Regions from separate parts of the Kribbella sp. NPDC002412 genome, predicted to be linked through region 1. Evidence: riboswitches for the same ligand, from Rfam matches in the RefSeq annotation. Region 1 holds a riboswitch; the other holds the start of a gene.
What was found. Region 1 has a riboswitch for FMN ahead of ribB (3,4-dihydroxy-2-butanone-4-phosphate synthase). Riboswitches for the same ligand answer to the same signal wherever they lie in the genome.

Region 1 (15,350 bases):
GATCGGGTTTCGAGTTCTTGAGCAGCCAGTGCAGCTTGGGCGCGGAGAACATCGCGTCCACCCGCAGTCCGGTGCGCTCGCGGACCAGCACATCAAGCTCGGCGGGAAGGGTCGCGCACCAGGCCGTGGTCCGCACGTCCTGCCAGCCGATGACCGGCCCGACCGCCGCGCCCGCGCCGCTCCACCCGACGACCGACTCACGCTGCGTGGACAAGGCGACCCCGACGACGTCGACACCGTCCGCAGACGCGAGGCAGGCGGAGATCGCCGTCAGCACGCTCTGCCAGATGTCCTCGGCATCCTGCTCCGCCCAGCCCGGCTGGGGTGTCGACAGGCCGACCGGAGCGGACCCGGTCGCCAGCACGGATCCGTCGGCGGCGACGAGTAGCGCTTTGGAGTTGGTCGTGCCCTGGTCGACCGCAAGCACCGCAGATCCACCCACGTCGAGCGCCCTTCCGGTTCGACAACTTTCAACTGAGGTCTTGACGGGACTCTAGCGCCGTGGTGAAACTCAGGTCGACAGGTTATGCACTACTGAATATCTATTCGAGATGGGATCTCAGGGTGGCGAAGCCGAGCAGACGTCGGGTGATCATCAACACGGACGCCAAGAACGAGGCGGACGACCAGTTCGCGATCGTGCACGGGCTGCTGTCGCCCACCTTCGACATCCGCGGGCTGATCGCCGCGCACTTCGGCACCCGGCGGTCGGACCGGAGCATGGCGGAGTCGCGCGAGGAGATCGACCTGCTGCTGGACCTGATGGACCTGACCGGCCAGGTCCCGGTCGCGGACGGGGCGCCGACCGGCATTCCGGACGAGCAGACTCCGCTGGACTCCCCGGGCGCGCGGCTGATCATCGAGGAGTCCAAGCTGGCCTCGAAGGACGACCCGCTGTTCGTGTCGTTCCTCGGCCCGCTGACCGACATGGCCTCGGCGATCCTGCTCGACCCGGAGATCGTGCGCCGGGACGTGATCGTGATCTGGATCGGCGGCCGGGGGTACGACGGCTACACGTCGTACCCGGGGATCGAGTTCAACCTGTCCAACGACATCCACGCCGCGAACGTGGTGTTCGGCTCCGGGATGACGGTCTGGCAGGTGCCGAGCGACGTCTACACCAAGGTCTCGGTGAGCTACGCGGAGCTCGACGAGAAGATCGGCGACGCCGGGCCGCTCGGCAAGTATCTGATCGAGCAGCTGCACGAGTGGAACGCCACCTACCACGGCGAACCGATCGAGTCCCGGTCCCTCGGCGACTCGCCGGCGATCGCCCTGATGCTGTACCCGCGCAGCGGGGACATGCGGGTCCGGCCGGCGCCGCGGTTCGGCGTCGACGGCTGGTACCTGCCCGGGACCGACAACCCCATCAGCGTCTGCGAACAGGTCGACGTCCGGTTCCTGCTGGAAGACATGTTCGCCAAGATCCGCCGCTTTGCCCGCCAAAGGAGCAACTCATGACAGGCAACACCTTCACCCGCCGTGGATTCCTCGGTCTCACGTCCGCCGCCGCTGCCGGCGTCGGCCTGTCCGCCTGCACCGGCGGTGGCGCGTCGACCAGCGGGAGCGGCGGCGCCACCGGCGCGGCCTCGAACAACCTGCGCCTGTTCACCTACGAGGCCGACGAGACGATCGGGCTGCTGAAGGCGCAGGTCAAGAAGTTCGACGCGCAGAACGGCACCACGACGACCGTCGACAGCCTGCCCGGCTCGGGTGCGGCGGTGTACCCGGACAAGCTGCGCACGGAACTGCTCGGTGGCAAGGGCCCGGATGTCTGGCGGATCTGGGGCGGCCAGATCGGGGCGCCGTTCGCGAAGGCCAAGCAGGCGCTCGACCTGTCGCCGTACTACTCCAAGTACGGCTGGGACTCGAAGATCAACACCGCGGCGATCGGCGGGATGACGTTCGACGGCGTGAAGACCGGGGTGCCGTTCGTCTCGCTCGGGATCGGCGCCTGGTACAACAAGTCGCTGCTCGCGAAGGCCGGGGTCAGCGGACCGCCGACGACGTACGCCGAGCTCGAGGCGATGAACGACAAGCTGGTCGCGGTCGGCGTCACGCCGTGCGGGCTGGGCGGCAAGTACGGCTGGGACATCATGCGGCTGTTCGAGTACCTGCTCGAGCACACCGCCGGGCCGGAGCTGCACGACAAGCTGCTGACCGGTGACGAGAGCTGGGACCGGCCCGAGGTCGTCGAGGCGTTCGCGCTGTTCAAGAAGTGGCAGGACAAGAAGTGGCTGCCGCAGGGCGCGCTGGGCCTCGACCCGGCCGACATCGAACCGGCGTACGTGCAGGGCAAGACGGCGTACACGATCACCGGGCCGTGGACCGAGGCGGCTGCGATCCTGTCCGCGAAGAAGAGCCCGGCCGCGTTCGGCAACTTCGAGCTGCCCACCGACCAGAAGCCGGCCCGGCACTCGGGCTTCGTCGAGGGCTACATGATCAACGCCAAGTCGGGCAACGCCGACAAGGCCGCGGCGCTGATCGACTTCATCGTGCAGCCCGAGACGCAGAAGGCGATGCAGGTCAGCGCCTCGACGGTCAAGGGCGCCGAGCCGGACCCGAAGGCGCTGCCGCTGTCGGCGGAGTGGGCGCAGAAGTACGGGAGCAACCCCTTCTACACGATCCAGGACCAGGCGTTCCCGAAGAAGGAGGCCGACCAGTACTTCAGCGTGCAGAGCGACCTGCTGCAGGGCTCGGTCACGCCGGACGCGGCGGCGAAGAAGATGCAGGAGATCGTCTCCGCCTGGGCGAAGGGCTGAGTCGGGCTGATGGCGACGGTCGCACTGTCCAAGCCCGCCAAGGCCGCGAAGGCCAAGCGCGGTGGCAAGTGGTCACCCTGGTTGTTCGCCCTGCCTGCCTTGGTGGTGTACGTCGCGTTCCTGGTGTACCCGGCGTTGTCGTCACTGTGGTTCAGCCTGACCGACTGGGACGGCCTGAGCGCGACGTACAACTTCGTCGGGCTGCAGAACTACGTCGACCTGCCCAAGGACCCGGTCGTGGTCACGGCGGTCCGGAACAACGTGATCTGGACCGTCGTGACGATCGCGTTCCCGACGATCCTCGGGCTCGCGCTGGCGATCGCGCTGAACGGCAAGGTGCACGGCAAGCCGATCCTGCGGCTGATCTTCTACACGCCCGCCGTGCTGCCGCTGGTCTCGATCGCCTCGATCTGGGGCTGGCTGTACAACCCGCAGTACGGCGCGATCAACTCGTTCCTGCGGTTGATCGGGCTGGACGGGCTGGCGCAGCCGTGGCTCGGGCAGGACTCGACCGCGTTGTGGGCGGTGTTGGTGCCGGCCATCTGGCTGCGCACCGGCTTCCCGATGCTGCTCTACCTGGCCGCCCTGCAGGGGATCCCGAACGAGCTCTACGAGGCCGCGACGGTCGACGGCGCGAGCCGGTGGCAACAGTTCTGGCACGTCACGATGCCGAGCCTGCGGCCGGCCCACTACATCGTGCTGGCGTTGTCGCTGATCGACTCGTTCAAGGTCTTCGACATGATCTACGCGATGACGTACGGCGGACCCGGCACGGCGACGCAGGTGATGGGGACGTGGATGTACGCCAACGTCTTCCAGTACTACCAGGCCGGGTACGGCACCGCGATCGCCGTGGTGATCACCCTGGTCGCGATCGCCGTCGGCATCCCGTACGTCCGGTCGCAAACGAAGGAGGCGTCATGACCTCGATCGCGCCGGTCCGGGTGGACGCGCCCGTCGTACCGAACGAGACAGAACCTGTCAGTCAGGAGTCGAAGGGCCGCAAGGGCCTGGTCATCACGCTGGTGCTCGTGGTGGTGGCGCTGTTCTGGATCTCGCCGCTGGCGCTGCTCGTGATCACCGCCGTCCGGCCGCTGTCGGACTTCATCGGCAACGGGCCGCTGTCCTGGCCGGACCAGTTCACCTGGTCGAACTTCAAGGACGCCTGGGGGATCGGCAACTTCGCCACCACCTACCGCAACAGCGCGCTGCTGGCGCTGCTCAAGGTGCCGCTCGGCGTGCTGATCTCGGCGATGCTCGGGTTCGCGCTGGCCAAGCTGCGGATGAAGTTCCGCACGACGGTGATGTTCACGGTGTTCCTCGGGCTGACCATCCCGATCTACATCACCATCGTCCCGGTCTTCATCATGATGCGCCAAGCCGGCGCCACCGACAGCATCTTCGGGCTGATCGGGCCGTACCTGGCCTTCGGCATCCCGTTCGAGGTGCTGGTGCTGCAGTCGTTCTTCCGGCAGATCCCGGACGAGATCATCGAGGCGGCCAAGGTCGACGGCGCCGGCGACTGGCGGGTGTTCTTCACGATCGTCCTGCCGCTGTCCCTGCCGGCCCTGGTCACGGTCGCGATCCTGGACGCGGTGGCGACCTGGAACGAGTTCCTGTTCGCGCTGATCCTGCTGAACTCCGACGCCAACAAGACGATCCCGGTCGGGCTGCTCAACTTCCAGGGCCAGTTCGCCAACAACAACACCGGACTCGCGGCGGGCATCCTGATCGCCGTGGTGCCGATCCTGATCGCGTACACCCTCCTGCAGCGCTGGATCGTCGGCGGCCTCACCGCCGGCTCTCTCAAAGGTTAGGAACAACCATGACTGACATGCCGGTCTTCGGCGCGGGTATCTGGCACTTCGCGACGTACAAGGACCGCTACGCCACCGACGGGTACGGCGAACCCGTCGGACTGCTCGAACAGATCGACCGGGCCGGCGCGGTGGGCGACCTGTCCGTCGTCGATCTCAACTGGCCGTTCGCCGGGTACGACGGGACGCTCGACGAGGTCAAGGAGGCGCTGAAGCGCAACAACCTCAAGGCGATCGCGATCACCCCGGAGATCTACACCCGCGACTTCGTCAAGGGATCCTTCACCAACCCCGACCCCGGCGTCCGCAAGCAGGCGCTGGAGCTGATGCACAACGCGACCGAGCTGGCCAAGGACCTGGGCTGCTCCTACGTGAAGCTCTGGCCCGGCCAGGACGGCTGGGACTACCCCTTCCAGGTGGACTACCACGACATCTGGAACCTGGCGCTGGACGGCCTGAAGGAGCTCGTCTCGGCGCACCCGGACATCAACTTCGTGATCGAGTACAAACCGCGTGAGCCGCGGGTGAAGATCATCTTCCCGAACGTCGCCCGGACCCTGCTCGGGATCGAGAAGATCGGCCTGCCCAACCTCGGCATCCTGCTGGACTTCGGCCACTCGCTGTACGGCCAGGAGACGCCGGCCGACGCCGCCCAGCTGGCGATCGACTACAACCGGCTGTTCGCGATCGACGTGAACGACAACCTGCGCGGCTGGGACGACGACATGGTGGTCGGCTCGGTGCACCTGGTCGAGACGTTCGAGTTCTTCCACACGCTGCGCAAGAACAACTGGGAGGGTGTCTGGCAGCTGGACCAGTTCCCGTTCCGCGAGGACAGCGTCGAGGCGGCCAAGCAGGCGATCCGCTTCCTGAAGGCGGTGCACCACGCGCTCGACGTACTGGACGACCAGGCCCTGGCCGCGGCGCAGGCGTCACACGACGCACTGGCCGCCCAGAAGCTGGTCCAGAAGGTCCTGCTGAGCTCAATGGCGGAGATCGCATGAGTCTGACCGTCGAACACACGACGATGCCGGTGCTGGGCAGGCTGCCGATCCACAGCAGCCGGGCCGAGCAGGTGGCGCACATCGCCGAGGCGGCCCGGCAGATCCGGATCCAGGACCTCAAGCTGGTCCACCACGCCGGTGCCGGCCACATCGGCGGTGACTTCTCCGCCATCGACATCCTGGCCACCCTGTACGGCGCGGTGCTCGGCATCACGCCGGAGACGGTGACCGATCCCGAGCGCGACCGGTTCATCCTGAGCAAGGGGCATGTCGCCGGAGCGCTCTACACCACGCTGGCGGCCTTCGGGTTCCTGCCGGTGGACGAGCTCGCCACCTTTCTCAAGCCCGAGTCGGCGCTCAACGGGCACCCGAACCGGAACAAGGTCGGCGGGGTCGAGGCGAACACCGGTCCGCTCGGGCACGGGCTGCCGGTCGCGGTCGGGCATGCGCTGTCGGCCAAGCTGGACGTGTCGATGCGCCGTACCTACGTGCTGGTCGGCGACGGCGAGCTGCAGGAGGGCAGCAACTGGGAGGCGATGATGGCGGCCTCGCAGTACCAGCTGGACCGGCTGACCGTGATCGTCGACCGGAACCGGCTGCAGCAGGGCGCCACCACGAAGGAGACCAACGACCTGGATCCGCTGCCGGAGAAGGCGATGGCGTTCGGGTTCGCGGTGGTGGAGGTGAACGGCCACGACCACGGCGAGCTCCTCGACGTGCTGTCCGCTGTGCCCTTCCGGCCCGGCAAGCCGACCTTCGTGATCGCCCACACGCACAAGGGGCACCCGATCTCGTTCATGAGCAACAACGTCGCCTGGCACCACCGGGTGCCGGACGCGGCGGAGTTCCAGCAGGCGCTGACCGAGCTGGACGCTGTTGTTCCCGGATACGCCAAGGAGCATCTAATGACCGAGCGAAGCGAGGGCATCATCAAGCACAGTCCGCTTCGTGTCTCATCCGCGCCCGGAGCGAAGCGAGGACGTGGATGAGCATCGTCGACACCTCGATCGCCGACCAGCCGCGGTACGACTGCCGGGACGCGTACGTCGAGACGCTCGCCGAGCTCGCGCACGCGGACCACCGGATCGTCGGGGTGGTGAACGACTCGGTCGGGTCCAGCAAGCTGAACAGCTTCCGCAAGGCGTTCCCGGACCGGCTGATCAACGTCGGGATCGCCGAGCAGGACATGGTCGGGGTCGCGTCCGGGCTGGCCAACGGCGGCCGGATCCCGTTCGTCTCGGCCGCGTCCTGCTTTCTGACCGGCCGCGCGCTGGAGCAGATCAAGGCGGACGTCGCCTACTCGAACACCAACGTGAAGCTCTGCGGCATGAGCCCGGGCGTCGCGTACGGCGAACTGGGCCCGACGCACCACTCGATCGAGGACATCGCGTGGTTGCGGGCGATCTCCAACCTGACCGTGATCGTGCCGGCCGACCCGATCGAGACCGCGGCGGCGCTGCGCTGGGCGGCGGCTTCGGACGGGCCGGTGTTCATCCGGGTCAGCCGGATGAGCGTGCCGAAGGTGTACGCCGACGACTACGAGTTCCGGCTCGGCAAGGCGATCACGGTCCGGGCCGGTGACGACGTGACGCTGATCAGCAACGGCACCGTGCTGTGGCGGGCGCTGGCCGCGGCCGAACAGCTCGCCACCGAAGGGATCTCGGCCCGGGTGCTGTCGATGCCGACCGTGAAACCGCTCGACGTCGAGGCCGTGGTCGCGGCCGCGCGGGAGACGGCCGGAATCGTCACCGCCGAAGAGGCGGTGTCCGGTGGCGGCCTCGGCGGTGCGGTGGCCGAGACCGTCGTACAGCAGCACCCGGCCCGGGTGTCGATCCTCGGGATCCCGGAGTTCGCGCCCACGGGCTCGGCCGGGTACCTGCTGGACCGCTACGGCCTGTCGCCGGAGGGCATCGCGGACTCCGCGCGGCAACTGGTCAAGACAAGTAAGTGATCAGGTCGGCGATCGAGATCATCGCGAAACCGTGAGTGTCGGCGAACGCGCGCAGGTCGGGTCCGGTCATCAGGGTGCCGTCGTCGTTCATCAGCTCGCCGATCACGCCGACCGGCGGCAGCCCGGCCAGCCGGACGAGCTCGACGGTGGCCTCGGTGTGACCGGGCCGCTGCCGGACACCGCCCGCCACGGCACGCAGCGGGAGGATGTGACCGGGCCGGATCAGGTCCGTGGGCTGTGCCGCCGGGTCGGCCAGTACGCGGACGGTCCGGGCCCGGTCGGCGGCCGAGATGCCGGTCCCGATCCCGCTGCCCGCGTCGACCGAGACCGTGTACGCGGTCCGCAGGCTGTCCTGGTTGTCCGGCACCATCAGCGGCAGCTCGAGCCGGTCGAGAATCTCCGGCGCGGCCGGTGCGCAGACGTATCCGCTGGTGTGCCGGACCAGCAGCGCCATCAGTTCGGGGGTCGCCAGGCTCGCGGCGAAGGTCAGGTCGCCCTCGTTCTCCCGGTCCTCGTCGTCGACGACCACGACGGGCCGTCCCAGGGCGATCTCGTCGACCGCGCGCCGAATGGTGTCCAGGTGCGTGGTAGCTGTCGCGGAGTGCACGGTCGTTGTCCTCTCGGCCTGGTACTCCGGGGCAACGACAAGCTCCGCGGGCACGTCCGGCTCGAGCGACGGCAGCGCACGCGAAGACCTGCCACGTGCGTCTTCCCATCCGGACTTTCACCGTCGGTCCCGGAGTTCCACCGGGTCAACCGCATCTCCTTGCGGACCTGCGGGTCGCGGACTGTCACCGCCGGCTCGGAATTTCACCGACCCCAGAGCACGTGTGGTCTTGCTGTTCGCCGCTCAGTCTATCCGTCCCAACCACCCTTGGAGTGTCATGTCCATCTCAGTCTGGCGTGAGGTCGAGCTGGCGCTGACCCGCAACCACGCCGAGCCGTACGCCGCCGAGGAGTGGGCCGATTTCGAGCACGAGAGCGGCCTCCGGCTGCGCCGGCCCGCGTTCTGGGACGGCGGTGACAGCTGGCGGGTCCGCTTCGCCGCGCCGCTGCCCGGTCGCTGGACGTGGACCAGTGGCTCAGACCACGGGGTGCTCGACGTGGAGTCCGCCGATCCTGAGCAGGACAACCCGTTCTACGCGCACGGCTTCTGGCAGATGTCGCCGGGCGGCCGCAGCCTGGTGCACGCGGACGGCACGCCCGCCATCCTCGCCGGTGACACGGCGTGGGCGCTGCCCTGGCGGGCGACCCCGGAGCAGGTCCGGGAGTACGCCGCCGACCGGCAGGCGAAGGGGTTCAACGCGGTCCTGCTGATGACCGTCCAGCCGGACATGCGGGCCGTCGGCCCGCGCGACCGCACCCAGGACGAGGGTTTCGCGGTCGGTTTCGAGGACCTCGCCGACGGCCACCTCAACCAGCCGAACATCGACTACTTCCAGTACCTCGACGAACTGCTCCGGATCCTGGTCGAGCACGGGCTGGTCCCGGTGCTCCAGCCCGTCTTCCACGGCTTCGGGTGGAAGGGCCTCGACGTCGCCGGCACCGTCGTACCGCCCGCCGAGTACGCCCGCTACTGCCGCTACCTGGTCGCCCGGTACGGCGCTCGACCTGCGATCTACCTGGTCGGCGGGGACGGCTCGGGCCGCGAACCCCAGATCGCAGCCGGCGGGGCCGAGGTCCACGCGACGGACTGCTACGCGCAGCCGACCGGCATCCACTACCGCCCGCACATCCACGCGGACGCCCACCAGGACGCCGACTGGCTGGACTTCCAGTGGTGCCAGACCGGGCACACCGGCGAGCACGTGCCCGAGCGGGTCGCCGACATGTGGCGGAACCAGCCCGCCAAGGCGATCGCGAACGGCGAACCGACGTACGAGAACACCGGGCGGACCGGGGTCGCGGCCGGCTGGTGGCAGGGGCACGAGGCGTGGAGCAACCTCTGCGGGGGCGGGACGATGGGGGTCGTCTACGGCGCCGGCAGCCTGTGGCAGTGGAAGCTGCATCCGGACGAGCCGGGGCACTCGGACTACTTCGCGGCGCCGGGCGCGGGCTGGCGGGAGGCGGTCGGCTTCGAGGGGTCGTCGTACGTCGGTCTGCTCACCAAGATCCTGCGTGGGTTGCCGACGACCGACATGGAGCCGGACTGGACCCGGGTCATCTCCGGCCGGGCGCTGAGCGTGCCAGGCCGGCTGCTGATCATCTACCGGGAGCACGGCGGCACGGTGCCGGTGTTCGACGAGGACGTGCCGCTGCCGTACACGATCATCGACCCTCGCGACGGCTCGGTGGTGGCGACCGGCAAGCGCGACTCGCCGCGCGACGTCCTGCCCGACGCCGGTGGACAGCCGCGCGTGTACATCTGCCTGGCTGACCTATAGTCGTCGTCTGTTAGGGGGTCTCGACGTGAACAACCGCGCGGTGCGCCAGCCAGGGCTGGACGAGTTGCGGCTGCTGGCGAAGGTGGCCCGGATGTACCACGAGAAGGGCATCCGGCAGCCCAAGATCGCGGCCGAGCTCAACCTGTCCCAGGCGCGGGTCTCGCGGATGCTCAAGCAGGCTGTCGAGGTCGGCATCGTGCACACCGTGGTGACCATGCCGAGCGGAGTGCACAGCGACCTCGAGGACGAGCTCCAGGGGCGGTACGGACTGCGGGACGCGGTCGTCGTCGACACCCTCGGCGTGGCCGACGACGTGCTCCCGGCGCTCGGCTCGGGGGCGGCGGCGTACATCGACATGACGCTCACCGGCGGGCACGTCATCGGCATCTCGTCCTGGAGTGAGACCCTGATCAGCGCGGTCGACCGGATGCCGCGCAAGAGCGTGCCGGTCGTGGACCGGGTGGTGCAGATCGTCGGCGGGCTGGGTGACGCCGCGGTGCAGATGCAGGCGACCCGGCTGACCGCGCGGTTCGCCGAGCTGACCGGCGGGATGCCGGTCTACCTGCCCGCCCCGGGCCTGGTCGGGACCCCGGCGGTCCGCCGGGCGATGATGAACGACGTGTCCGTTCGCGACGTTCTGGGCACCTGGGGACAGCTCACCGACGCCCTGGTCGGGATCGGCAGCCTCGAACCCTCGCCGCTGCTGCAGCGCAGTGGGAACGCGGTCGCGGAGGCCGACCAGGACGAGCTGCGCCGGCTCGGCGCGGTGGGCGACGTCTGTTTCCGGTTCTTCGACGAAGAGGGAAAGCACGTGCGCTCGACGTTCGACCAGCGAGTCATCGGGGTGACCGCCAAGGAGCTGCTGGCGGTGCCGCGCCGGATCGGGGTGGCCGGCGGCGACCGGAAGTTCTCCGCGATCCGGGCCGCGCTGCTCGGTGGCTGGGTCAACATCCTGATCACCGACCTGGCGATGGCCAACCGGCTGCTCGACGCCTGATGGATCGCGAGGAGCAGCGGGACGTCTACCGGACGCTCGACCTGGCCCTGCGGGTCGGCGAGGTGCTGCTGTCCAGCGGCGCCGGTACGGCGGACGCCACCGCCACCATTCTCGGCGTCACCGCGGCCGGTGGGCTGCGCGGCTGCGAGGTCGACATCACCTTCACCTCGATGGCGATCTCGTACCAGGCGGCGCCCGACGTCGCGCCGGAGACCCACATCCGCCTGGTCCGCTACCGCTCGCAGGACTTCTCCCGGCTGACCGACGTCGATCAGCTGGTACGGCGTCTTGCCCGGGGTGACGTGACCCGCGACGAAGCGAGTCGCGAGCTGGCGCGGCTGACGTCGGCGGGACCGCCGTACCCACGCTGGAGCGCCGTACTGGCCTGGGGTGTGATGGCCGGTGGCGCGACGCTGCTGCTCGGTGGCGGCTGGCTGATCACGCTGGTCGCGGTCGTCACCGCGATCGTGATCGACCTGAACAACCGGTGGTTCAACCGGCAGCGGCTGCCTGCGTTCTACCAGCAGGTGGCGGGCGCGTTCGTCGCCACCGCGGTCGCATTGATCCTGTACGCCGTTCACGCGCCGGTGAAACCGTCATTGGTCGTTGCCGCGGGCATCATCATGTTGCTGGCCGGCATCGCGCTGACCGGTGCTGTCCAGGACGCGCTCACCGGGTACTACGTGACGGCGGCGGCTCGAAGTCTCGAGGCCATGCTGCTGACCGGCGGGATCATCGCCGGCGTCAGCCTCGGCCTCACGCTGGGGATCAAGCTGGGCCTGAACGTCGGCATCGAGGCTCAGACGATCCAGCTGGCGAACCTGCCGATCATGGTCGGATCCGGTGCGCTGATGGCGGTTGCCTTCGCCTACGCGTCGTACGCGCCGCTGCGCGCCTTGCTCCCGGTCGCGATCATCGGGGCGCTCGGGTCGCTGGTCTTCACGTTGATGACGCGGGCCTCGTTCGGGCCGGCGTGGTCGACGGCGGCCGCGGCCTTCGTGGTCGGTCTCGGGAGCTACTCGCTGGGTCGCCGTACCGGAGTGCCGCCGCTAGTCGTCGTTGTCTCCGGCACCATTCCGCTGCTGCCCGGGCTGACGATCTACAAGGGCCTCTACGAGCTGATGGGGCTGGGCAACCTGATCGGCATCGTCAGCCTGGCCACCGCGGTCGCGATCGGTGTGGCGCTCGCGTCCGGCGTGATCCTCGGCGAGTACGTCGCCCAGCCGATCCGCCGCGAGGCCCGGCGACTCGAGGATCGCCTCGCCGGGCCACGCTTGGTCGGACCACGCCGTCCGGTCCGTCGCCGTACCGGATCCCGCCGGTCCCGCCGGCGGTCTGCCCAGGCTCAGGACGCGACCTAGTAGACCCGGCCGGTGCGCGACCGTCGGTCGCGCCGATGCCGTCGGCGTTGCCCACGAAGGTGGGCGCGAGCCGCCTCAGCTGATCTCCTCCAGGACGACGTCGTCCAGTTGCAGCCAGACGTCTTGGCCGCGGCCGAAGAAGCCGCCGTACAGCTGGATCAGGGACTCGCGGCCGGAGTCGAACTCGACGCTGACCTTCTCGTACGCCGGGTGCGCCCCGCCGGTCTTCTGCGCGATCGTCGTGCCGCGCAGCGTGCGGACGCCGAGCATAGTCTCGGTGTTGTTCTCGGCCGTCCGCATCCAGGCGGACAGGCGGTAGCGGTGGTGCGGCCGGACGGCGACGTTCTGCTGCAGCTGGTGGGTGCCGATCGAGTCGCGGACGTAGGCGTTGTTCGCGCCGCTGTGGCCGAGATTCGTCCGGTCGATGCCGCCGCGGCCGTTGAGCTGCCAGGGTGAAGTCGGCGTACTGCCGGTCTGGTCCTCGAAGCCGGGGTCAGTCACCAGATTGGTGACCTGGCCGTCGTCGGTGAGCTTGGTGCGCATCAGGAACACGTTGTACGGATCCCACTGCGACATCGTGAAGTACAGATCGTCCCCGGACGACCAGGGGTGCAGGTACGTCCCGTACAGACCGGGGAAGTCCTTGCCCTTGACAATGACCTGCTCACCGCTCCACGGACCGGTCAGCGACGTCGACGAGCGCAGTACGACGGATGCCCGGGTCTCGTCCAGGTACATCATCAGCCACTTCCCGACGTGCGCGTTCCACTGCACCGAGACCTCGCTGACCGGGCCGATCGCGATCGGCACCGCCGCGCTCTCCTTCGGCGACCAGGTCCGGCCGTCCCAGTACCGCCAGGCGTTCTTCCGCAGGACCTGCTTCTCCGGGACTCTCGCGACGTGGGCGTTGCCGAAGCGGCCGTTCGGCGTACCGATCATGTAGACGTAGCCCTTGTCGCGGACCAGCGCCACCATCTGGAAGTTGTTGTCCCACGCTTTGGTGTTCTGCCAGCGCGCTCCTGGGTCCTTGGTCCAGGTCTCGCCGTTGTCGTCGGAGTAGGCGAAGCCGGAGTAGTTCGTGAACCAACTGCCGGCCGGGCCCCAGTAGTTGACCGACATGTACTGGACGTACTGCCGCTTGCCGACCGCGATACCGCCGGTCGGGATGACCGTGTGCTCGTCCCGGTCGACCTTCTTGCAGTCGAGGAACTGCTTGGCGTGGCCGGGGCGGTCCTCGGCGGCCGAGTCCAGCGACATCCCGTCGGCCAGGTTGCGGTCCTTGCTGCGGAACAGCAGGTTGCAGCGCCAGTCGATGGTGGCCGGGTCGCCGACGCCGCCCCCGGGTCCGGTCCAGCCACTGCCGTAGCTGTCACCGAACGCGGTCAGGATCTCCCCGGACCCGTTGTCCCACAGGATCCCGAGGTCGGTCGCCTTCAGGGCGAATCGCGCCTCGGTGTCGTTGATCGATCCGGGACCGGTCAGTTTGGCGACGCGTTCGGCGGGCGAGGGCACCGCGGATGCCTGGGCTTCGGAGGTCTGGTCGGACGGCACCAGGGCGGCTCCGATCAGCACGGGCAGGACGAGTAGCAATCGTTTCCGCATCTCGGTCTCCTTGGGCGGGGCAGGACTCAGTGAGAAATCGATTTCCGCCGAACGTAGTCCTTCGTTGTCAACGGGTCAATGGCTGGGTGTGGTTTACTTCCTGCTGGTGCGACTCCAAGGTGTGACGGTCGGGAGCTTCCCGGGCCCGTCGGCTCCGCCGGTGGCGGAGTGACCCGGCGCTGACCGGGGCCACGCGGTGATACCCCGCTTCTAGCTCGGACCCCGCAGCGGTCCCTGACCGGAACTCACAGCCGGAGAGCGAAGCATGTTCACAGGAAGAATCGAGCACACGGCCACCGTCGTCGAGGTTGCCGGCGACGTCCTGCGGGTGAAGTCCGCGATCGCCGTCGCGCCGGGTGGCGCGGTCTGTCTCGACGGGGTCAGGTTCACCGCGGAGCCGGCCGGCGCCGGCGAGGTGCGGGTGAGCGTGACGGACGAGACCAGGCGCCGTACGACGCTGGACCGCATCTCGGCCGGTACGACGATGAACGTCGAGCTCCCGATCGCGGCCGGCGACCGGATCGACGGGCACCTGGTGCAGGGGCACGTCGAAGGGGTCGGCAGGGTCCTCCGGGTCGCCGCCGAACCGGCCGGGCGACGGGTCTGGATCAAGCCGCCGGACCGTCTGCTCGCGAAGCTGGTGGCGAAGACCTCGGTCGCGATCGACGGCGTGAGCATCACCGTGGCCGAGGTGCTGAAGGACCGGTTCTCGGTCGTCCTGGTGCCGAACACCTTGGAGAAGACCACGCTCGGCGCGGTGGCCGAAGGCGACCGGGTCAACCTGGAGAGCGATCTGCTGGTCCGGATGGCGCGCGACGGTCAGGGACCCGAGCTGCTGAAGGCGGTCAGCCGGCTGCCGTGGGCGGGTCAGCTCAGTGGCGAGATCGGCGTACAGAAGGTCGTCGCGCAGATCGCCGCCGGTGGTGGGGTCGTGGTCTGGGATCCGACCGCGGAGAGCGAGGGTGATGTCGTCTTCGCCGGTGAGCGGTTCCGGCCGCAGGCGATGACGTTCCTGCTGACGAACGCTTGTGGACACACGACGATCCCGTGCGCGGCCGACGTGCTGGAGCGGCTGGAGATCCCGCCGATGCCGGGTGAGGGCGATCGGCAGGGTACGGCGATGCACGTGTCGATCGATCTCGCGTCCGCCGCCGGGACCGGCGTGTCCGCGGCTGAGCGGGCGGCGACGATTCGCCGGCTGGCGGCGGCGGACGCCGTACCGACGGACTTCCTGCGGCCGGGGCACGTGTTCCCGCTCGCCGCGCGGCCCGGGCTGCTGGCCGAGCGGCTCGGGCACACCGAGGCGACGGTCGCGTTGTGTCGCGCGGCCGGGCTGGCGCCGGTGGGTGTGTGCTGCGAGGTGATGCGGCCGGACGGGGTGATGGCCGGTCCCGCTGATCTGGAGCAGTTCGCGTTGCGGTGGGAGTTGCCGATGATCGACATCCACGACCTGGTCCGATGGCTGTGAACGG
Region 2 (15,350 bases), on a different contig from region 1:
GGGAGCGGGTGGACGACGGCGCCGACCCGGCCGTGGTCGAGGCCGGTCACCGGCTGCACGGCCAGCCCGGGTACCCGCACCAGCTCGAGCTGCGGCTCCGCTACCAGCTGGGCTCCGACGGGCTCACGGTGACCGCCACCGCGACCAACGCCGGCGTGAGCGATGCGCCGTACGGGTATGGGACCCATCCGTACCTGAGTGTCGGGCGGTCGATCGACGAGTGCGTGCTGGAGTTCCGGGCGGCCGAGTGGCTGGAGGTGTCGCCGGAGCGGATGACGCCGATCGGGTTGTCGCCGATCCACGACTCGCCGTACGACTTCAGCACGGGCCGGGTGATCGGGGACCTCGAGATCGACAACGCGTTCACCGGGCTCGGCGGCAGCACGTGGTCGGTCACGCTGACCGATCCGGACACCGGCGCCCGGTCGGTCCTGACCAGCGACACGGCCTGGCTGCAGCTCTACACCGGCGGCGCAATCGGGCGTACGGCGCTTGCCGTCGAGCCGATGACGTGTCCGCCGAACGCGTTCATCACCGGGCAGAACCTGGTGGTCCTCGAGCCCGGCGACTCCCACACGACTACGTTCCGGGTGTCGGTCTAGGGCCGGCGCCCTGCGCGCGAGCGACGGCGGCCAGCTCCTTGGCCGCCTTGCTCGCGCGGAGGCCTTCCGCAGCCTGGATCGCGAGGATGCCCAGCCGGTTGCCATCGGCATCGAACAGCTGGAGCCAGGCGTCCCCCGGCTTGAACCGCAGCGCGGTCACGTCCTCCCACCGCAGCGTGTACGACTTGAAGACGTTCCGCACCCGCAGCCGGTCCGGGTACGCCGACACCCGCAGCGTCGTCATCCGGTAGAGAATCCACAGCACCGCGCCGAAGAACGCCAGCAGCGTCAGCCGCTGGAACCAGCTGAACGTGTCCCGGGAGTCCTCCGACAACCGGAACCAGATCACCCCGAACACCGCGATCAGCGACAGTCCCATCCCGCCGGCCATCAACGCGACGATCCGCGGGTGGAACGTGAACAGCCGATCGTCAGGGTCGGACACCGGACTCACGTCAGATCCGGCAGGCGTGGATGTCCGTGGTGAGGATGGCACGCGCGCCCACCTCCCAGAGCTGGTCCATGATCCGCTGCGCGTCGGCCCGCTGCACCATCACCCGGACGGCGACCCAGCCCTGCCGGTGCAGCGGGGACACCGTCGGCGACTCCAGGCCGGGCGCGACCGCGGTGGCCGCGTCGACCTGCTCGGCGCGGATGTCGTAGTCCATCATCACGTAGTTCCGCGCGATCAGGACGCCCTCCAGCCGGCGGACCAGCTGCTGCAGCCCGTTCGGCGGGGTCTGCACGCCGTGCCGCTTGATCAGCACCGCCTCGGACTTCAGGATCGGGTCGCCGAACACCTCGAGCCCGGCCTGGCGCAACGTCGTACCGGTCTCGACGACGTCCGCGATCACGTCCGCGACGCCCAGCTGGACGGCCGACTCGACCGCGCCGTCCAGGCGGACCACCGAGGCGTCGACCCCGTGGTCGGCCAGGTGGTCGGTCAGGACTCCGGCGTACGACGTGGCGATCCGCTTGCCGGCCAGGTCCTTGATCGAGCTCGCGGCCCCGGGCGGACCGGCGAACCGGAACGTGGACCCGCCGAAGCCGAGCTCCATGATCACCTCGGCGTCGGCGTGCGAGTCGAGCACCAGGTCACGGCCGGAGATCCCGACGTCGAGGGTGCCCTCGCCCACGTACACGGCGATGTCGCGGGGGCGCAGGTAGTAGAACTCGACCTCGTTCGCGGCGTCGGTCAGAGTCAGGTCTTTGGTGGTCCGCCGCTGCTTGTAGCCGGCCTCGGAGAGGATCTCGATGGCGGCCTCGCTCAGCGAGCCCTTGTTCGGTACTGCGACGCGCAGCATGACACTGCCCTTTCTGAAGTGAACCGATGGTGTGCGGGATCAGCTCCTACAGATGTCGGTACACGTCGTCGAGGTCCAGGCCGAGCGCATGCATCATCACCTGCGCGTGGTAGAGCAGCTGGGACAGCTCCTCGGCGGCCCGCTCCTTGCTCTCGTACTCGGCGGCCATCCAGGACTCGGCGGCCTCCTCGACCAGCTTCTTGCCGATCGCGTGCACGCCGGCATCCAGCGCCGCCACGGTCCCGGATCCCTCCGGCCGCGTCAGCGCCTTCTCGCCCAGCTCGGCAAACAGTTCCTCAAAGGTCTTCATCGCGCGCCCAGCCTAGAGGCCCGGTGGTGACGGCGTCCGGTCAGGTCCGTCTACCGGGACCCCGTGGCGGTGAGTGAGCGTCGACGTACCAGGTGTGATTCTCGGCCAGCAGGCGCTTCACCATGCCGTGGTCGATGGTGTCGGACTCCGAGCGCAGGTGGAACGGCGGCGGGTAGAACGCGTCGCCGAGCAGGATCACGCCGGAGTCGATCGCGACCAGCGAGTCGGGCGCGTGGTTGCCACCGACATGACGCAGTACGACGCCGGTCGGCAGCGTGAGCGTGTCGTCGAAGGTCTGGTCCGGAAGGACGATCCGGAAGTCCGTCCATTCGGGGACGGCGAGGGCGCGGGCGCGGAAACTGGGCCCGAGTCTGGGGTTCGCCTGGACCTGGTCGTGCAGGTAGCGGTGGCTCCACGGGCGCTCGGCCTCGTTGGTCAGGATCTCGACGGCGGCCGCGTGCGCGACGACGGTGGCGTCGTCCCAGGCACACGCTCCCCAGATGTGGTCCCAGTGGTGGTGCGTGTAGACCAGCCAACGGGCGGCGGGCAGGCCTGCCTGGGCGATCGCCGCCTGGATCTCGCGTGCGTGCTCGGGGCTGTTGCCGGCGTCGATCACGACGCTCCCCCGGTCGTCGGCGATCACCGCGACCGACGGGCGGATCGCGTCGGGGTCGGGATCATGCGGGTAGAGCCACACCCGGCCGTTCAGCTGTTCCAGCACCTGGCCGACGATAGCTGCCATGCAAACTCCCCGGAGAGTCCGCGACCTCGGCATCGCCATGGGCACGCTGCCGACCGGTCCGCTCAACGCGATCACCGACGTGCCTGGGGTGCGCGTCGGCCAGACGACCATCTCCGCGGGCGACCTGCGGACGGGCGTGACCGCGATCGTGCCGTCCTCGTACGCGGACGGCCTCCCGGCGGCGGTTGCGGTCGGCAACGGGTACGGCAAGCTGGTCGGATCGACTCAGGTGGACGAGCTGGGCGTGATCGAGACACCGATCCTGCTGACCGGCACGCTGAGCGTCTTCCGGGTAGCCGACGCGCTGCTCACCTGGCTGCTCGACCGGAACCCGCGCGCGACCAGCCTGAACCCGGTCGTCGGCGAGACCAACGACGGCCATCTCTCCGACATCCGCAGCCGCCCGATCACGCCCTCGCATGTCCACGCCGCGCTCGATTCGGCCTCCTCCGCGCTTCCGGCCGAGGGCTGCGTCGGCGCCGGGACCGGGACGACGGCCCTCGGCTTCAAGGCCGGCATCGGTACGGCGTCCCGGACGGTCGGCTCGGGGACGATCGGCGTACTGGTCCAAGCCAACTTCTCCGGCACGCTGACCGTCCGCGGCGCCGAGATCCCGGCCGCACCGCTCGATGCCGACGGCAACTCCTGCATGATCGTCGTCGCCACCGATCTCCCTCTCGACGCCCGCCAACTGGGCCGCGTCGCCCGCCGCGCGGTCTTCGCGATGTCCCGCGTCGGCTCCGACTACGCCCCCGGCAGCGGCGACTACGCCATCGCCTTCACCACTCAGGCCGGTCGCTCCTTTGCCGAGAAGGGCCTGCGCCCGGTATTCCAGGCCACGATCGAGTCAACCGAGGAGGCTCTCCTCAACTCCCTCACCATGGCCACGACCACCACTGGCTTTCAGGGCCGCACCGCTCGAGCGGTCGCCCACGACGTTCTCGTCTCCCGCTTGGGGTCCGCCGGCCTGCTCAGCTGACTACCGACAGCCAGAGCACCAAAGGCGACCACGGCAGCGACGGTGCGGACAAGGTGCGCTACCTGCCACCGATCCCGCACCGCGGCCCAGTCCGCCGGTGGGCTCTGAACCACCCAGTCGGCCTGCTCCGCGTTGATCGGCAGGTTGATCGCGAGAGATGTGACGAACACGAGCAACAGCAACCCGGTGGCGAGGAGAGCGATCCGGCGGTGACTACCCCGCGCCCGCACCACCAGGACCACGGTCGTGATGATCGCCGGGATCAGCGTCACCGACGCGAGCGTGTCGAGGGCGTCCAACTCGACCTGACGCACCTGCGTGTAGACCTCAGCGCCGTACCCGCGCAAGGAGTTCTCCAGCACCAGGACGCCAAGCAGGAAGCCGGCGAACAGGCCGGTGAACAGCAGACTGGCGGTACGCACGAGCCTGTCCATCAGTACGCCACCCCAACTGCCTGGTTGATGGTCGCCGGCGTGGTGAGGAGGGCCAGCATGAGGTGGGCGACGTCGGCGCGCGAGACGGTGTAGCCACGCGAGACCGTCCCGCCGACGACCGTGCGATAGGTGCCAGTCAGCGCCTTGCTGGTCAGCTTCGGCGGCCGCACGATCGTCCAGTCGGTGTCGCTGCCCTCGATGTCGGCCTCCATCACCCGCAGGTCGGCGTACACGTCGGCGGCGAACGCGTTGATCATCGGCAGCAGCAGACGCCGGTTGACGAAACTCTCGTCCGGAGCGGCCGGGCCGAGGGGCGCCGCGCTCACCGCGACGAAGCGCCGTACGCCGGTCTTCGCCATCGCGGCGAGGATCGAGTGCGTGCTGCCGGAGGCGACCGGCCCGTCCTTGCGCCCGCGCGGCCCGACACCGGAGATGACCGCGTCGCTGCCGTCCACCGCCTCGACGAGCGGCTCGGCCGAGGTCAGCCCGGGAACCCGGAACACCTCCAGCGCGGGATGCGCCACGTCGTACGACGACGACGCCCGAACCACCGCCGTCACCTGGTGCCCCGCATCCAGCGCCTGCCGTACGACGTGACCGCCGATCCCGCCCGTCGCACCGAAAACCGTGAGCCTCATCTGTACTCCTCCTGCGCTATCGTCAGTCAGGTCATCTGCAACTCATATAGTACGGAACTCATAATATATGGAACAGACACAACCGGGTGACGCGCGTCACCGCCGGCGGATCGGCAACGAGGTCAAGGCCGCGCTGCGCGACCTGCGGATCCAGCTCGCCCTGCTCAACCACCAGGTCGGCGGCAAGCTGGCGCTGAAGGACGTCGACCTCGACTGCCTCGACGTACTCGCGCGGAAGGGTCCGCTGACCCCGAGCGCGCTGGCCCGCCAGGCCGGCCTGCACCCGGCGACGCTGACCGGCATCCTGGATCGGCTCGAGCGGGCCGGCTGGATCGCCCGGGACCGCGCCCGCGGGGACCGGCGCAGCGTGAGCATCCGCGTCCTGCCGGACCGCGGGATGGAGGTCTTCCGGCTCTACCAGCCGATGCTCGGCGCGATGGACGACGTACTGGCCGACTACTCGGACGACGAACTCGAACTGATCGCCGGTTTCCTCCGGCGCAGCACCGAGGCCGGCCGATCCGCGACCGAGACCTTGGGTCAGGATTCGTAGAGGTTCAGCAGGGTGCGGCCGAGCGCTGCCAGCTCGGCTCGTAGTTCTGGTGGATCGAGGACCTCGAGGGAGTTGCCGAAGCGGGACAGGGTGGCGGCCGCGTTGCCGACGGACTCGATCGGGATGGTGACGGTCACGCTGCCGTCCTCGGCCGGGTCGGCGGCGGCGACCGCCTTCACCAGGATCGGGAAGGACACGTCGTGCATGTGCGCGGCGAGGTGGGACGACACGCGTACGACGGCCTCGCCGGTGAAGCGGGTCTGGTCGAACCCGGCCAGGCGTTCCTGCCAGAAGCCGGGGAGGTCGAAGTCGGCCGGACGCTCGAACTCCTCGTCGGTCGGGGTGAGCTCGAGGATGCTGGACACCCGGTAGGTCCGGATCCCGCCGGGTGTGGCGGCGACGACGTACCAGGCGCCGTTCTTGAGCACGAGGCCGTAGGGCTCGAGCACGCGCTCGACCTCGCGGGGCGCCTCCCAGCGCCGGTACAGGACCTTGATCCGGCGGTCATGCAGGACGGCGTCGGCGACAGCGGACAGGTGTGGCGAGTTCTCGGCGTCCTGGTACCACGCGGGCAAGTCGAGGTGGAAGCGGTTCTTCAAGCGGCCGGCTCGGTCGCGTTGGTCCGGGGCGAGCGCGGCCAGCAGCTTGAGCTCGGCCGCACTCGTCTCCGCGGTGAGGCCGAGCGCCGCGGCCGCGCCAGGCATGCCGACGAGGAACAGCGCGGCCGCCTCCTGCTCGGTGAGTCCGGTCAGCTTCGTGCGGTACCCCTCGACGAGGCGATAACCGCCGGCTCTGCCCTGGTCGGCGTACACGGGCACGCCCGCCGCCGCGAGCGCCTCGACGTCGCGGTAGATCGTGCGAAGCGACACCTCCAGCTCATTGGCGAGCTCACGCGCGGTCAGCTGCCTGCGGGTCTGCAGCAACAGCAGGATCGACAGCAGCCGGCTCGAACGCATGTCTCGAGGTTAGCTCCGAACACTGCCACGCGCTGTCAGGTATCGATCGGATGCTGGCTGCATGACGACATGGACCAAGGTGACCGGCGACTTCGACTTCCTGAACGGGTACTTCGACGTCCGGCACCGAACCCTGAAGCAGGTCTTCGTGGGCTGCGACGAGTGGAACGAGTTCGAGGGCACCACGACGGCGCGCACGCACTTCGACGGAGCGATCAGCATCGACGAGATGCGGTTCCCGACGAGGTCGTCGTACGGGATGTCCGTGCGGCTGTTCGACCCCGTGGCCAAGGAGTGGAGCATCTGGTGGATCGACGGCCGCACCATGGAGCTCTACCCGCCGGTGCGCGGCGGCTGGACGGAGGACGGCACCTCCTGCCGGCTCATCGGTGCGGACGAGGAGGTGAACGGGCAGAAGGTGATGGTCAGCTACGAGTGGTCCGACATCACCGAGCGGACCGCGCACTGGGAGCAGTGCTACTCCAACGACGGCGGCGAGACCTGGGAACTCAACTGGGTCATGGACTTCACCCGCCGGGACACGCCGCCGCCTGCGCTCGACGTACCGAAGCTGACCGATGACTTCGACTTCCTCGTCGGCCGGTGGGACATGCACAACAGCCGTCGCAAGCCCGCGCTGGGCTCACCGGCCGAGTGGTACGACGTCGAGTCGGCCATGGAGGTCTGGTCGTACTTCGACGGCGCGGTCAGCTTCGACGAGGGCTGGTTCCCGACCGAAGGCTTCCGCGGCGCGACCCTGCGGATCTACAACCCTTCATCGAAGACGTGGGCCATCCACTGGATCAACAGCCTCCGCGGCCAACTCGAAACCCCGGTCATCGGCTCCTTCACCGCCGACGGCACCGGAATCTTCGAAGGCCCCGACGTCTGGGAAGGCCAACCCATCGACGTCCGCTTCACCTGGACCCCCGGCACCGACAAAGCCGCCTGGGAACAAGCCTTCTCCACCGACGGCGGCCAAACCTGGATCCCCAACTGGAAAATGCAACACACGCGCATCAGCTAGCCCCTCCCCACGCCCGCCACGCAGCCACTGCTGCCTGCCTGCCGCCGGCGGCCGCCGGCAACGCATCACTCGAGGGGATATCCGGCCGTGGTGTGGGTTCTCCCCTGGTACACGAGGGGAGAACCCACAGGTCGGACGGATACCCCTCCGATCGGCGGTGGGACCGCCGCGGTCACAACCACAGCCTTGCTGGATGCGGAGCGGGACTCAGCCGCCGCGCCCTGGTTGAAGGGGCGGCCGACGACCTGGTCGGAATCAGTTCCTAGCGGCCGCGGCGAAGGAGGGGCTGGGTAGCGTGCGTTGGGAGGACCGAGCCCCTCGCGAGGATCAGGTGGAGGGCCAGGGTTAGGGCGAGGATCAGCGCGGCGACCGCCGGTAGTGCGGGTGCGGGGGTGCCGGCCGCGAGGGCTACGCCGCCTAGGGCGCTGCCGAGCGCGCAGCCGAGGGCGATGGCGCTGCCGTTGAGGGCCATGACGATGGCTGCGGAGTCGGGGGCCAGGGCGGCTAGGCGGGCCTGTTGGGGGACGGCCGCGCCGCCGTTGCCGATGCCGGCGGCGAAGAACCACAGCAGGCCCGCGACCGCCAGCACGCCGCTGACCTTGAACACCAGCGCAGCCAACGCAGCATCCAGCAACAGCCCGATCAGTACGACGGTCAGCACGCGGAGCGCCGTGAAGCGGTCAGTCAGCCGACCGGTGACCGCGTTGCCCAGCATGCTGGCCAGGCCGTAGCCGAACATGACCAGGATGATCATCCACTCGGCGGGGAACGCCGGTTCGAGGATCAGCGTGGCGTAGGTGAAGCAGATGTAGCTGCTGCAGAGGATGCCCGTCGTGACGAGCAGCCCGGCCAGCAGCCGCGGTTGACCGAGCGGACGCAGCCGGTCGGCCAACGTCCCGGCGGGAAGATGCAGGCGCGGAAGCCTGAGCACGATCCCCGCCAACGCGACCGTTCCCACCACCGCGACCAGAATCATCGGGAACCGCCAACTCGACTGCCCGATGACCAGACCAAGCGGCACGCCAAGGGCAGTCGCCGCCATCCACCCGCCGAGCACGAACGACAGCGCCTTGCCGTGGTGCTTGGCCGGCGTCAGCGCGATCACATAGCCAGTAACCGCAGCGTTGAGCAGACATCCGCCCAGCGCCGCCACCACCCGCCCGCCGAGCGCCACCGCATAGGTCGGCGCGAGCCCGACGATCAGATTCCCCACCACGAACACACCCAACGCGATCGCGATCGTACGACGCCGCTCCCACCGGCTGGTCGCCGTACTGAGCAACGGCGCCGCCAAAGCCGACGTCAACGCAAACGCCGACACCAGCTGGCCGGCCGCCGCCTCGACAACCCGCAAGTCCGAAGCGATCGCCGGCAACAACCCCGCCAGTACATACCCGTCGATCCCCGTCGAGAACGTTGCCACCGCCAACCAAACCAGCGGCCGGTACCTCACAGGTCGCGCACAAACGTGAACATGCTCCGCCCCAGCACCAGCGGCTCGGGCACCCCGCCATACCTATGTACGCCGACCCCGAAGCCAGCCTCCGGATCGGACACGAACACCCGCTCGAACCCGCGCTCCTCGAACCACCCGCAGATCGCCGGCACCCGGTCGGGCGCACCCCGGTGCCGAGTCCAGATCACCGTGCCGCCGCTCTTGGTCAACTGCCGACAGGTCTCGACGGTCCGCTCGATGTCCGCGTCCACGATGTTGCCGAACACCCCACACGCCAGTACGACGTCCGCCGGCACCAGCCCCTGGTACTGATCCGTCAGCGCCGCATCGCCCTCGACCACCTCGACGTCGGCCAGCCCCGCGACCCGGATCGCCTCGGCGGCAACCGCCGTACAGCGTGGATCCAGCTCGACCAGCCGAGCCCGCACATCGTCTCGGCGTGAATGCTCTGGGAGCACCTCGAGCAAGTCCCGGCCCTCGCCCGCGCAAAGGCTCACCACCGTCAGCGGACCCGGCGGCGCAGCGTCCAGCGCCAGCCGGAGCTGCGCCTGCACAACCTCCAGACGCCGCGCGAGGAACGAACCGGGTACGTCGTAGTCGCCGTGCCAGCGGTGCCAGTCCATGAGGCTAAAGACTACGGATGGCCACCAGGGTCGAGAGCGCGGCCTGGGTTGCTTCGTAGCCCTTGTCCTCGCGGCTGTCCGGGAGGCCGGCGCGGTCCAGCGCCTGCGGGTCGTTGTCGCAGGTCAGTACGCCGAAGCCGATCGGGACGCCCGTGGTCACGCCGACCTGCATCAGGCCCTCGGTCGCGGCCTGGCAGACGTACTCGAAGTGCGGAGTGTCTCCGCGGATCACGACTCCGAGGGCGATCACCGCGTCGTACCCACTCTTTGCCGCGTGCAACGTCGCGACCGGGAGCTCGAAGGATCCCGGCACCCGGATCACGGTGTAGTCGGTGACGCCGGACTCGTCCAGCGCGCGGATCGCGCCGGCCACCAGGGCGTCGGTCACCTTCGGGTGCCACTGTGCTCCGACGATCGCGACGCGGGCGCCGTCGACCCGCGGGGTCTCGATGGTGGGTGCTCCACTGCCCGACATCAGCCGGCTCCGTTCTCTTCGGCGAGGACACCGGCGGGCAGGTGGTGGCCCATCCGGTCGCGCTTGGTCCGCAGGTACCGCAGGTTGTGTTCGGTCGGGTCGATCGAGATGCTGCGGCGCTCGACCACGTCGATGCCGTAGCCCTGAACGCCGGCCAGCTTGTCCGGGTTGTTGGTCAGCAGCCGGACAGAGGTGACGCCGAGGTCGGCCAGGATCTGCGCGCCGGTGCCGTAGTCACGGGCGTCCGCGGGCAGTCCGAGGTCCAGGTTCGCGTCGACAGTGTCGCGGCCCGCGTCCTGCAGCTCGTACGCCTGCAGCTTGTGCAGCAGGCCGATCCCGCGACCCTCGTGCCCGCGCAGGTACACGACGACACCGCCCTCGGCCGCCACCTGACGCAGCGCCTCGTCCAGCTGCGGACCGCAGTCGCACCGCAGCGACCCGAACACGTCGCCGGTCAGGCATTCCGAGTGCAGCCGCACCAGCGTCGGCCCGTCTGCGATATCGCCGCGGACCAGCGCCAGCTGTTCCGACCCGTCGACGATGTTCCGGTAGCCGTGGGCAACGAAATCGCCGTACTGGGTCGGCAGCGTGGTGGTCGCGACCCGCTGGATCTGGCTCTCGGTACGGCGCCGGTAGCGGATCAGATCGTCGATCGACACCAGCACCAGCCCGTGTTCGTCGGCGAACTCGCGCAGCTCCGGACCGCGCTTCATCGTGCCGTCGTCGTTCACCAGCTCCGAGATCACCGCGGCCGGCGTCAGCCCGGCCAGCCGGGCCAGGTCGATCGACGCCTCGGTGTGCCCGGGGCGCACCAGGACGCCGCCGTCGCGGCCGCGCAGCGGGAACACGTGCCCCGGCTGGACCAGGTCGTACGGCTCGGACGCGGAGTCGGTCAGCACCCGGATCGTCCGGGCCCGGTCGGCGGCCGAGATGCCGGTGCTGATGCCGTCGCGGGCATCGACCGAGATCGTGTACGCCGTCCGCATCCGCTCCCGGTTGTGCGGGGTCATCAGCGGGATGCCGAGCCGGTCCAGCTCGGCGCCCTCCATCGGGACGCAGACCACCCCGGAGCTGTACCGGATCAGGAACGCCAGCAGCTCCGGCGTCGCCTTGGACGCGGCGAAGATCAGGTCGCCCTCGTTCTCGCGGTCCTCGTCGTCGACCACGATCACCGGCCGCCCGGCCCGGATCTCGTCGATCGCATGCTCGATCGTGTCGAGTTTCAGCACGTCACCCATGTCAGCCCACCACCACTGGTTCCGGAGCCACGGTCCGCTCCTGGTTCTGGATCCGCCACCAGGAGGCGAACCCGAGGACACAGAACAGCCCGTAGACGATGTACATCGTCGCCGACGGGTAGAACTTCGCCTGGATCAGCAGCGGTACGCCGACCACGTCGACAGCGATCCAGATCAGCCAGAACTCGACGAACCCGCGGGCCATCCCGTACGTCGCCAGGATCGACCCGGTCAGGATCCACGCGTCCCACTGCGGTCCCCACGAGCCGAGCTCGCGCAGGACGAAGTACGAGATCGCGTAGAGGACGACGGCCAACCCGAGCAGCTCGAGCCGCTCGCGGGCGGTCGCCCAGCGCGGCTGCACCGCCTTGCCGGCGCCGCCGTGGCGGGTCTGGTACCAGCGGTACCAGCCGTAGAGGCTGACCAGCGCGAAGAACACCTGGCGACCGGCCTGGCCCCAGAGGTCCTTGTCCTGCGGGGTGTCGAAGATCCCGCCGACGAAGACGGTGAACAGCAGCACGTTGCCGACGATGCCGACCGGCCAGGCGGCGACCAGCCGGCGCATGCCGAACAGGGCGCTGCCCAGGCCGAACACGTTGCCGACGATCTCGCGGACGAGCACCGGCGAGCCGGCGATCTCCACCTCCGAGTGCAGCAACCAGTCGATCACTGGTCCCCTCCCTTGGCGGTGAGCAGCCGCTCGACGTACTTGGCGATCACGTCGACCTCGAGGTTCACGGTGTCGCCGACCTGGTTGCGGCCGAGCACGGTCAGCTCGAGCGTGGTCGGGATCAGGCTGACCCCGAACGTGCCGGTCGCGTCGTCCACGTCGGTGACGGTCAGCGAGACGCCGTCGATCGCGATCGAGCCCTTCTCGGCGACGTACTTGAGGATCTCGGGCGTGGTCGCGACCCGGACGTCCTCCCAGTGCTCGGCCGGCGTCCGGCTCGCGATCGTGCCGGTGCCGTCCACGTGGCCCTGGACGATGTGCCCACCGAGCCGGGCGTGGGCCGTGACCGCCCGCTCGAGGTTGACGCTCGAGCCCTTGTCCAGGCTGCCCAGGCTGGTCCGCTTCAGCGTTTCGCGCATCACATCGGCGGTGAAGACGCCGTCACCGTGCTCGATCACCGTCAGGCAGCAGCCGTTGACCGCGATCGAGTCGCCGTGCCGGGCGTCCTCGGTCACCTTCGGGCCCCGAATGGTGAGCCGGGCGGCGTCTCCGTCCAGCAGGTCCAGCGACTCGACGGCGCCGAGTTCTTCGATGATGCCGGTGAACATCTACTTCCCTCCAAGAGGAGTCAGGGTCAGCCGGACGTCGTCGCCGAGACGGGTGACGTCCGCTAGCTTGAACCGCTGAAGGTGGTCGATCGATTCCGCGCCGAGGTCGCCGATCGCGGCGTACCCGGAGCCGAGCACGGCCGGGGCGACGTACGCGACGATCTGGTCGACCAGCTGGGCGCGGAGGAAGGCGGCGGCCAGCGTCGGGCCGCCCTCGAGCCAGAGGTGCCGGATGTGGTGGTCGTCGAGCTGCCGGAGCACCTCGGCGGGGTCGTGCGTCGGCAGGATCAGCGTCTCCGCGCGGTCGTTGCGGACCCGCGCGGTCTCCGGGATCTCCCGGTCGCCGACCACGACCCGCAGCGGCTGCCGAGCCGCTGGTACGTCGTGCTCGTCGCGGACCGTCAGCTCCGGGTCGTCGTCCAGCACCGTCTGGGTGCCGACCGCGATCGCGTCGCACTCGGCCCGCTTGCGGTGCACGTCGGCGCGGGCGATCGGCCCGGTGATCCACTTGCTGCTCCGGTCCGGGGCGGCCGAGCGCCCGTCCAGGGTGGTGGCGAACTTCCAGGTGACGAACGGGCGGCCCATCCGGACGCTGTGCAGCCACACATGGTTGACCGCCTCGGCCTCCTCCTGCAGCACGCCCTCATCCACCTGGATGTTCTTGTTCCGCAGCGTCTCGGCGCCGCCGGCCGCCTGCTTGTTCGGGTCCGGTACGGCGTACACCACGCGGGCGACACCGGCCTCGATCAACGCGTCGGCACACGGCCCGGTCCGGCCGGTGTGGTTGCACGGTTCGAGCGTCACGTACGCCGTACCGCCGCGGGCCCGATCACCGGCCATGGTCAGCGCCACGACCTCGGCATGGGGGCCACCGGCAACGGCATGGAAACCCTCACCGACCGGATGCCCGTCGCGGCCGGTGACGACACAGCCGACCACCGGGTTCGGGTGCGTGCTGCCGATGCCCTTGGCGGCCAGCTCGACCGCACGCCGCATCCAGGCGACGTCGATCGGCGAAGCGTTGTTCACTCACGGTCCCTCGTTGTCACGGACGCACTCCGGGGTTCGTGACAACCGGCGCACACGCACTGCCGTCCGGGGTCGCTTGCCGCGGTCGCGGCGGACCTTGTGGGTCGCGTTGCCGAACGTCAGAGCGCACCCGCCGATCGCGTGCGCCTCCCATCCGGACTTTCACCGTCGGTCCCGGAATTCCACCAGGTCAACCGGCCGCTCGACTGCTGCGGCCGGGTCGCGGACTGTCACCGCCGGCTCGGAATTACACCGACCCCGGAGCACGCGAGTGGGTTCACTCGTACTTCAAGTGTGCCACCACCAGTCCAGCCGGCCAGGACCCAGGTCACATCCTGGGCATCCGCTGCGTGACGGCGAGCCCGGCCGCGGCGGTCAGACAGGCCGCCGCGACCGTCAGGATGAGCGGCCGGTAGCCGAACGCCTCGGCCAGCGCCGCCCCGGCCAGCGGGCCGACCGCCTTCGCGATGGTGACCGGCGTGGTCAGGATCCCGGAGATGGTGCCGAACCCGTCGGCGCCGTACCGGTCCAGCAGGATCGCCGGCGTCGCGATCGACGACACCCCGAGCCCGAGGCCGAACAGCGTCAGGCAGACGACCGCCCCGGCGATCTCCTTGCCCGCTACCGGCAGCAACGAGATGGCCACGCCCTGCACGGTCAGGACGAGCGCGGTGATGGTAGCCATTGGCAACCACCGCGCCGAGACACTCGCGACGAGCCGTCCGGTCACGGACAACAGGCCCAGCAGCCCGGCGAGCGTCGCCGCGGTGGCCGGTCGGTGGCCGAGGCTGATCAGGTACAGCACGAGATGGACCGAGATCACTGCCAAGGCCGCACTGTGCACCACGAAGGAGCCGGCCAGCACCCAGAACCCGGGATCTCTGATCGCGTGGCGTGGGGCTCTTGGCTGACCCCGCTCGGGCTGCGGTGTGGTCCGCCGTACCACTAGGGCATGCAACGGGATGGTGGTCGCGGCGAGCACCGCCGCGAGGATCTGGAGGGTCCCCCGCCAGCCGTGCGCGTCGGCGAGCTGGCCGGTCAACGGGATGAAGATCGAGCTCGCCAAGCCGCCGACCAGCGTGATCGTGAGGATTGCGTTCGTCCGCGACTCCGGCCGTGCCACCGCAACCACCACCGCGAATGCCGGCGGGTAGAGCACCATCGCCGACGCGATCCCGATCCCCACGAAGACGCCGTACAACTGGACCGCGTTCTGAACCTGCGACCACCCCAGTACGGCGACCGCCGCGAGCACCGACCCGCCCGTCATCAACGCGCGCCCGCCCCTGGCGTCCAGCCACCGCCCGACCGGAATCGACATCAGCCCGGTCACCAGCACCGCCACCGTCGACGCCCCCACCGCGGTCGTCGTCGAGATCCCCAACTCGCGGGACATCGGCCCCAGCAACACACTGAACGCATACGTCAGCACCCCGTACCCCACCGTCGTCGTGACCGCCAAAGCCGCCACAACCCGCCGAACCCCCACCCCCCGCCCGGCCACAACGCTGGAGTCCCTCACTCACCCCATTCCACCACCCCACCCCCACCCCCGCCTCCCGATTAACCAGCCCACCAACACCCCAGCGCCCGGGCCCACCAGCTCGGCCCCCACACCAACCGGCCGCCCCCGCACACCTCCACCCGCAGCCAGCCAGCTCGGCCCCCACACCAACCGGCCGCCCCCGCACACCTCCACCCGCAGC

Region 2: another riboswitch for FMN. It lies ahead of ribD (bifunctional diaminohydroxyphosphoribosylaminopyrimidine deaminase/5-amino-6-(5-phosphoribosylamino)uracil reductase RibD); the one in region 1 lies ahead of ribB (3,4-dihydroxy-2-butanone-4-phosphate synthase).

What each region holds. Positions count from the first base shown of each region.
Region 1 covers NZ_JBSFBL010000007.1:51,460-66,809, reverse strand. Annotated here, with positions in the region: gene ACWCOV_RS07870 (FGGY-family carbohydrate kinase) at 1-442, opposite strand, end outside; gene ACWCOV_RS07865 (nucleoside hydrolase) at 589-1,461, shown strand; gene ACWCOV_RS07860 (ABC transporter substrate-binding protein) at 1,458-2,762, shown strand; gene ACWCOV_RS07855 (carbohydrate ABC transporter permease) at 2,772-3,686, shown strand; gene ACWCOV_RS07850 (carbohydrate ABC transporter permease) at 3,683-4,579, shown strand; gene ACWCOV_RS07845 (sugar phosphate isomerase/epimerase family protein) at 4,588-5,583, shown strand; gene ACWCOV_RS07840 (transketolase) at 5,580-6,572, shown strand; gene ACWCOV_RS07835 (transketolase family protein) at 6,569-7,534, shown strand; gene ribB (3,4-dihydroxy-2-butanone-4-phosphate synthase) at 7,518-8,195, opposite strand; FMN riboswitch at 8,233-8,366, opposite strand; gene ACWCOV_RS07825 (apiosidase-like domain-containing protein) at 8,419-9,918, shown strand; gene ACWCOV_RS07820 (sugar-binding transcriptional regulator) at 9,944-10,915, shown strand; gene ACWCOV_RS07815 (threonine/serine ThrE exporter family protein) at 10,915-12,276, shown strand; gene ACWCOV_RS07810 (DUF4185 domain-containing protein) at 12,352-13,878, opposite strand; gene ACWCOV_RS07805 (3,4-dihydroxy-2-butanone-4-phosphate synthase) at 14,144-15,346, shown strand; gene ACWCOV_RS07800 (class I SAM-dependent methyltransferase) at 15,337-15,350, shown strand, end outside.
Region 2 covers NZ_JBSFBL010000062.1:10,247-25,596, forward strand. Annotated here, with positions in the region: gene ACWCOV_RS34985 (aldose 1-epimerase family protein) at 1-602, shown strand, start outside; gene ACWCOV_RS34990 (PH domain-containing protein) at 580-1,047, opposite strand; gene hisG (ATP phosphoribosyltransferase) at 1,058-1,906, opposite strand; gene ACWCOV_RS35000 (phosphoribosyl-ATP diphosphatase) at 1,953-2,216, opposite strand; gene ACWCOV_RS35005 (MBL fold metallo-hydrolase) at 2,257-2,958, opposite strand; gene ACWCOV_RS35010 (P1 family peptidase) at 2,957-3,937, shown strand; gene ACWCOV_RS35015 (anthrone oxygenase family protein) at 3,862-4,371, opposite strand; gene ACWCOV_RS35020 (NAD(P)-dependent oxidoreductase) at 4,371-5,009, opposite strand; gene ACWCOV_RS35025 (MarR family transcriptional regulator) at 5,077-5,562, shown strand; gene ACWCOV_RS35030 (helix-turn-helix transcriptional regulator) at 5,550-6,518, opposite strand; gene ACWCOV_RS35035 (hypothetical protein) at 6,580-7,545, shown strand; gene ACWCOV_RS35040 (MFS transporter) at 7,808-8,968, opposite strand; gene ACWCOV_RS35045 (class I SAM-dependent methyltransferase) at 8,995-9,624, opposite strand; gene ribH (6,7-dimethyl-8-ribityllumazine synthase) at 9,629-10,099, opposite strand; gene ACWCOV_RS35055 (bifunctional 3,4-dihydroxy-2-butanone-4-phosphate synthase/GTP cyclohydrolase II) at 10,099-11,337, opposite strand; gene pnuC (nicotinamide riboside transporter PnuC) at 11,339-12,007, opposite strand; gene ACWCOV_RS35065 (riboflavin synthase) at 12,004-12,615, opposite strand; gene ribD (bifunctional diaminohydroxyphosphoribosylaminopyrimidine deaminase/5-amino-6-(5-phosphoribosylamino)uracil reductase RibD) at 12,616-13,644, opposite strand; FMN riboswitch at 13,782-13,915, opposite strand; gene ACWCOV_RS35075 (MFS transporter) at 13,973-15,115, opposite strand.